2 regions of the Pseudoalteromonas sp. UBA6610 genome follow, and region 1 is predicted to be linked to the other one. Evidence: predicted binding sites of a transcription regulator. Region 1 holds the regulator's gene; the other holds the start of a gene.
What was found. Region 1 encodes sigma-54, which starts transcription at its own class of promoters, with help from an activator protein. Its sites were predicted from a motif close to GTTGGCACGNNNNTNGNNT; they were not measured.
Positions count from the first base shown of each region.

Region 1 (3,831 bases):
AAGTCAGCGCGTGTTACGAGTACATCAAGCAGTTCTTTTTCTTTTTTTATTGCTAAATCAAGCGGCAGCGAATCGATGGATAAAGGGTGTAATCTGCGTGTTTCTGAAAAACGTTTGATCAGTGTTTGATCATCACTATCTAAATAAAACAGTGTGGGTTTAGCAAAGTCAGGAAGGTACTCGAGAATATCGTTAAATTCGTCTTGTTCTTTGGGGATATTACGAACATCTATACTAACGGCTATTTTGTCATAGTTATCTGAAACACTTCGCACTAAAGAGGGCAGTAAGTTGACCGGAATATTATCTACGCAATAATAGCCTAAATCTTCAACCACGCGTAAAGCAACCGACTTACCTGAACCAGAACGGCCGCTTATGATAATTAACTCCATTTATAGCCCTTAGTATTTACTACGATTGATCAACAATTACTTGATACAGCTCTGCATCGGTTTTAGCACTGCGCAGCTGTTTACAAAATTCTTTGTTGCTCAGTTTATCAGCTATGGTTGCCAGAGTCTTTAGGTGCTGTTGGTTATCGCCATCTGGTACGATGAGTGCAACAAAAATATCAACAGGGCAGTTATCAATAGCGTCAAAGTTAACAGGCGTGTCGCTAACAAGTACTAAAGCCAGCGGCTCTTCTACGCCACCCATTCTGCCATGAGGAATGGCGATACCCCGGCCAATACCAGTACTGCCTAGCTTTTCTCTACTTGCCAGCGCATTAAGAATATCTTGTTGTGGTAAGTAGGGGAGCTTTTCATGAGCAAGCTCACTGATAAACTCTAAAATTCTTTTTTTACTACTAAAAAGGACCGCAGCTTTGCTGCAGTCCTGGCATACTAATGTACTTAATTTCATAATATTAGTGTCTAGCAAGCTTCTCTTTATGTTTTATGACTTGACGATCGAGCTTGTCAATCAACGAGTCTATAGCGGCATACATATCTTGGTGCTCTGTTGAGGCAAATAAATCTGCGCCACTTACATGAATAGTCGCTTCTGCTTTTTGGTTGAGTTTTTCTACATCGAGAATGACATGCACATTGCTAATATGATCTGAGTGCCTTTCTAGCTTTGCAAATTTATTATTTACATAGTCTCTAAGTGAATCAGTTACTTCTACGTGACGACCAGTTAGGTTTAGTTGCATAAGCATTTCCTCTTTGTTTTTTACGTCTTATATCAAACTCTTTCTCTGATTTGACGGTGGAATAGCTAGCGATTCACGGTATTTTGCTATTGTGCGTCTAGCTACTTTAATTCCTTGCTCTGCCAATATATCCGCAATTTTACTATCACTCAATGGTTTAGCTGAGTTTTCCGCGGCAATTAGCTTTTTAATTAGGGCACGTATTGCGGTTGATGAACACTCTCCGCCGTTTTCAGTGCTTACGTGGCTTGAGAAAAAATACTTAAGCTCAAAAATACCACGTGGCGTATGCATATATTTTTGCGTAGTAACACGCGAAATTGTCGATTCATGCATTTCTACCATTTCAGCAACATCGTTTAAAACCATTGGCTTCATGGCTTCGGGGCCATGTTCAAAAAATGCCTGTTGCTGTTTTACAATACAGTTAGTTACCTTAAGCAGCGTGTCGTTTCTGCTTTCAAGGCTTTTTATAAACCATTTAGCTTCTTGTAAGTGAGAGCGAATAAATTGGCTATCACCACTTGATTTTACGGTACGTGACATAGCCGCGTACTGACTATTTACGCGTATTTTTGGCATGCTATCTGGGTTTAGCTCTACCACCCAGCGGCCTTTTATTTTTTTAACCGACACATCCGGTATTACATACTCAGACTCTTCCCTTACTATTGTATCTGCTGGTTTTGGGTTGAGGGTATGTATTAGGGTCATGACCTCTTTAAGCTCGTCTTCTTTAAGCTTAGTCTTTTTCATTAATGTACGATAGTCGCGTGCCGCTAATAGATCAATGTGATCGGTTAAGATCATTTTAGTTTGTTCTATAAAAGGGGTGTCTTTATCAAACTGGTTTAGCTGAATACACAAGCACTCTTGTAAACTGCGCGCGGCTATACCTACAGGGTCAAATAACTGAATACGCTTTAAAACGGCTTCTATTTCGTCAAGTTCAACTTCAACTTCGTCATCGTTTTCTTGGTTAAAGCTCTCTAAAATTTCTTCGCAACTTAGCGTTAAAATACCCGAGTCATCTACAGCTTCTACAATGGCAATAGCAATGGCTTCGTCAGTTGGGCTAAAAGGAGTAAGCTGAAGCTGCCACATTAAATACTCATGTAGCGTTTCAGTAGAGGCACCTTGATAAATAGACTCATCTTCCGGCATTGGGCCTGAGGATGCAGCAGGGGCTGCGCTCATGTACTCATCCCAGGTTACATCCATTGCCATATCATCGCTAACGGTGTCTTTATTTAAAGCTTCGCCACTGTCTTGCTCGTACTCGCTGGTTGTATCGTCAGCCGATGCGCTTACGGTTACATCATCCGTATCTGCTTTTTGTTCATTTTTTCCAGCCGACTCTTCCGTGTAATCTTGCTCTTCTACTTCTAATAGCGGGTTGCTATCAAGTGCTTCTTGTATTTCTTGCTGGAGATCCAATGTACTGAGCTGCAGCAAGCGAATCGCTTGTTGCAATTGTGGAGTCATTGTAAGTTGCTGGCCCATGCGCAGCTGTAATGATTGCCTCATGTATCTCTAACAATCCTTTTATGTTGTTATAATTAATATTAGCAGATGCTTGTAGGTGTGGCTTAAATGTTACAGCCTAAATTGCTCGCCTAAATAAACATCGCGTACAGTTTTGTCATTTAATACGTGTTCTGGGGTGCCAGATGCAATTAGCTCCCCATGAGAAACAATGTAGGCTTTTTCACAAACATCAAGGGTTTCTCTTACATTGTGATCGGTAATTAATACGCCAATGCCACGGTTTTTAAGATGCTCTATTATTTTCTTTATATCTAACACTGAAATCGGATCAACACCAGCAAAAGGCTCATCCAATAAAATAAATTTAGGGTTTGCTGCCAGTGCTCTGGCAATTTCTACACGGCGGCGTTCACCACCAGAAAGCGCCATACCTTGGCTATCGCGAATATGCTGAATACTAAATTCATCAAGTAAGTTGTTAAGCGTTTCTTCTCGTGCGGCTTTATTGAGCTCTTTACGCGTTTCTAAAATAGCCATTAAGTTTTGATAAACTGTCAGCTTTCTAAATATTGATGACTCTTGCGGCAAATAGCCAATGCCTAAGCGGGCGCGGCTGTGCATAGGTAATAACGTAATGTCGTTATCATCAATAGAAATTTTACCTTTGTCGCTAGGTACTAACCCTACAATCATGTAAAAGGTGGTGGTTTTACCTGCGCCATTAGGGCCCAATAAGCCAACAATGCTGCCGGCTTCCACTTCAAGGCCTACATTTTTTACAACTTGGCGGCCTTTATAGCTTTTTGCTAATAGTTCTGCTTTTAAGGTGCTCATGGTTGACCTTCGTTACCTGTTTTTTCTTTAATTTTTGCTTCAACAGGCACTAAAATTGTATGGACACGATCCGTAGAGTTTTCGTCTTTTTCTGCGCTAATAAGCTGCTGCTGCATGTCGTAGGTAATACTTTTAGCATTAATTTTTTGACCGGCTTGTGCGACTTCAGCATCGCCAACAAGCGTTAAAAAGCGCTTTGCTACGTCGTAACGTACTTCGTTTGCGCTGGCACTCATTACGGTACCGTCGTCTTGTTTTTCTTCGAAGTAGGCTGGGCTGCCAGTGGCAATAAGGAGTTGTTTGTTATCCCCTAAGTCTTCACGTTTATGTACTTCGAGTCGGTCGGCTGT
Region 1 is NZ_DJHW01000097.1:12,910-16,740, reverse strand. Features, by position in the region: gene rapZ (RNase adapter RapZ) at 1-395, opposite strand, end outside; gene B4F91_RS13130 (PTS sugar transporter subunit IIA) at 415-867, opposite strand; gene hpf (ribosome hibernation promoting factor) at 872-1,159, opposite strand; gene B4F91_RS13120 (RNA polymerase factor sigma-54) at 1,187-2,686, opposite strand; gene lptB (LPS export ABC transporter ATP-binding protein) at 2,756-3,481, opposite strand; gene lptA (lipopolysaccharide transport periplasmic protein LptA) at 3,478-3,831, opposite strand, start outside.

Region 2 (3,831 bases), on a different contig from region 1:
TGATATTTTTGTCGAGTAAAAAAGGGTCAAATCCGGTAAGTATAATTTTTTTATCACTGCCTGATGAAAAAGCTAAATCGGTGCGGCCTCGGCTGCCCTCTTCAAGCATGCTTAGCAGCGTATTAATTTGCGCGTCAGATAGCTCAACGTTAGCTTCGGTTGTACGTATTACTTTGCTTGAAAGCAAGCGCGCCCAGTAAAGTGCTCGGTCGTCGTAATTGTTAGTTTTAATAATGCGTTGCTTAGCGCTTTCCCACAGCTCAAAACTATAGGTTTGAATGAGCTGCTTTGCCTCTTTAAAGTTATTGAGCGCTTTAAACTGTTGCTCAAAGGTGGTTACTTCTTTATTAAAGGCGTTTAACACAGTGGGCATAGCTGTTTGTGCTTTGCTGATGCGTTGTTCTTCAACGGTGAGTGGATTACTTAAAGCTGCGAATGAAGAGGCCATTAAGCTGGTTGCTAGTAATACTTTGATCATGATACTCCTAATTAAGCCGTTGTTATTTGAGTAACTTACTATCCTACTATTAAACAGTGAGGGCAATTATTTAAAGTTGAATTAACTGATATCTGGTACGGATGGAATGTTACATTATTACATTTTTATGAATTTAGCAAAGCGCCGCACTTCTAGCGAGTTATTTCCTTTACTATAGATTTAATAAAAAACACGGGAATAAAATAATGGTTTCTAGAAGAGAGTTTTTATTTAGTGCAGGCTCGCTTGCCTTTATTGGCTTATCGCGCAGCGCAATGGGTAACGTTGCTTTACCTGAAGTAACAACAAAGTTACCTGCTTATGGCCCATTAATAGCCGACCCTCAGGCCTTATTAGATTTACCTAAAGGCTTTAGTTATCGGGTTATATCGGCACTTGGCGATAAAATGGATGATGGTTTAGACGTACCCGACCGTGCCGATGGCATGGGTTGTATTGCATTAGATAACGAACGCGTAGCCCTTATACGTAACCATGAGTTACAACCTAAACACATTAATAAAGCATCTGATTTAATTAGTAATCACAAAACCCCTTTAGCCTATGATTCATTTAAAAATGGTGTAGCTTTGCCTGGGGGCACTAGCCATATAATTTATAACTTAAAAGAGCAAAAACGAGAGCAAGAGTATTTATCGCTGTGTGGCACAATAAGAAACTGCTCAGGCGGTGTAACGCCGTGGGGCAGTTGGCTAACCTGCGAAGAAACCGTTATGGATAAAAGCGATGGCTTGTCTCAATCTCACGGCTACATTTTTGAAATACCAGCCAGCGCCAAAGGCTTAATTAAGCCAGAGCCATTATATGATATGGGCCGCTTTAATCATGAAGCCGCCGCAATAGACCCACAAACTGGTATTGTTTATTTAACTGAAGATAGAGGCGATAGTTTGTTTTATCGGTTTATTCCTCATCATCGCGATAAGTTAAATAAAGGCGGCACATTGCAAGCGATGGTAATTAAAAACCAGCCTCAGTTTGATAGCCGAAATTGGGATTCACCGGCCATGCCACTACACAGCGACCTTTTAGTTGAATGGATAACGCTCACAAACCCTAAAAGCCCAAATGATGACCTACGTAAGCAAGGTTATAAAAAAGGTGCAGCCTTATTTGCACGAGGAGAGGGAATACATTGGGGTAAAAATGAGCTTTATTTTTGCTGTACTAATGGGGGCAAAAAGCAGTTAGGTCAGGTAATGAAGTACACACCTTCAAAAAACGAAGGCACTGAGTTAGAGCAAAATGAGCCTAGTAAAATACAACTATTTGTAGAAAGTACAAACGAGTCGTTATACAACTTTGGTGATAATTTAACGGTAGCACCTAACGGGCATTTAATTGTATGTGAGGATCAATACACAGATACGGTGAATAACCATTTACGCGGGGTAACACCTAAAGGAGAGGTGTATAACTTTGCTAAATTGCATGCGCAAACAGAGCTTGCTGGGGCGTGTTTTTCACCTGACGGGCAAACCTTGTTTGTAAACGTATACATGCCAACTAAAACGTTGGCTATTACTGGTCCTTGGGATAGTTTTAAGCTTTAAAGTGATAAAAAATACAAACGCTTAGCATGCCTATACTAGGCGTTTGTATTTTAACAATCCTTGTAGGTTTACCAAATCCGTTAGCAAGCTTTAATCATCCTTGGTGCATTTACTACATCCTTTATGTAATAAGCAACGGGTCCTTGTAGTTTGCACTTCATCCTGTACCTACTTATGTAACGTATCCTTGTATCTTTATTAGTCCTTTAACTCTTATTAACATTCCTTGTATGGCAAAGTGGGTAATAAATTAATGATTTAGTTTACCTGCAGAGGATTCAATGTGTGCACGTACAAACCATTGAAACTGCTCTAAGTCACCTAGCTGGCTGGTGATCATATCCTCTGATACTGGGTCTAATTCAGACAGCGTGCCAATGGCTTTGCGGTGGTCGGCGTTTACGCCACTGTATACTTTGTCCAATGCACCTAAATGTTCTACTACAAAGGCTTTACCTAATGAGTATTCTTCCCATGTGCGGCGATCTACAATTGACTTAGGTGTACCTTGTGGCGTACCGCCTAATGTAGCAATACGCTCTGCGATGGTGTCGGTCATTTCGCGAATAGCATCGACTTGTGGGTCTAACATTTCATGCACACCAATAAAGCTTGGGCCTACTACATTCCAGTGAATATGCTTTAAAGTAAGTTGTAAGTCTAAAAGCGCTACGAGTCGGTTATCGAGTGTTTCAATTGTTTTTTTTGCTGATTCGTTATCCATACCTGGGGCTGTAAATTCAATTGGGTGTTGTGAGTTACTCATAATGTCTCCCGTTGTGTAATTTGTTGTATGTAGCCATTGCTACCATTTAACTTGCAATACATGAAGCAAAGCCTATGCCTACCAAGTTTATTCATTTAAGTTGTTGATATTTAATGCTTTATTTTTACTTGGGAACGTAGGGTTAAAAAAGGAGAGACGTAGAATATGAATTTTATGCACTTATTTTTGTAAATTGTGCACAGTAGTAAAAAAGCTGTGGCTGTTTATCGATTGAGTTGAAATTTGTTTATGCTCAATGAGGCGTAGTCTGTGTAATACATCTACCTAAAGTACCTAGCCTTACAATTCACGCCGTTATTAAATTGCCTTTAAAGCTCACCTTAATATTACACGCGCTACAACCTCTAAATAAAACCCAGTAAATAAGCTAAGCAAGGGTATACAAAATATAAAGGCGCTTATTTATTACCTGCGTAATGATTAATTCAGGTGTTTTATAAAGGGCTAACGCTGCTCTTTTAAAGCCGCGCTACTAGGCTTTACTGCTTAGATTTTAAAAATCAGCCTTTGTGCTTATTTAATCTCTTTAGTTGGTGAATGCTCACTGATATACTCCCGCCGCATTTTAATTGGGGTTATGTAAATAAATCATGAATTTTTTAAAAACACTGTTTACAACATCTATACTGCTTTTGTCTCACTCAGCACTAGCAGAAAATTGGAGCGTCACACAGCTTCACACAAATTTTGGCGATGCCTTAAATCCCTTTACCGGGGAGTCGTCATTTACACGCACCTACACCATAGAGCATGCCTCAGAGCATGACTTAGGTGATAACTACTTTTTTATCGACTTTTTAAACGACAGCCTTAGTGATGGTTTTCAAGATACGGGTATATATGGCGAGTGGTACACAACACTTAGCTTATCAAAAGCCTTTGATACCTCTGTGCGTTATGGTGCAATAAAAGACACAGGTTTAGTGTTTGGTATAAACGCCGGTGAAGAGGGGTTAATGAAATATACCCCAGGCATAAAGCTCAGCTGGGAT
Region 2 is NZ_DJHW01000055.1:13,819-17,649, forward strand. Features, by position in the region: gene B4F91_RS07080 (hypothetical protein) at 1-478, opposite strand, end outside; gene B4F91_RS07085 (alkaline phosphatase PhoX) at 685-2,052, shown strand; gene dps (DNA starvation/stationary phase protection protein Dps) at 2,303-2,818, opposite strand; gene B4F91_RS07095 (nucleoside-binding protein) at 3,430-3,831, shown strand, end outside.
Region 2: dps (DNA starvation/stationary phase protection protein Dps) is a predicted target of sigma-54. The motif match lies at 2,882-2,900, and genes of this name have one in related genera.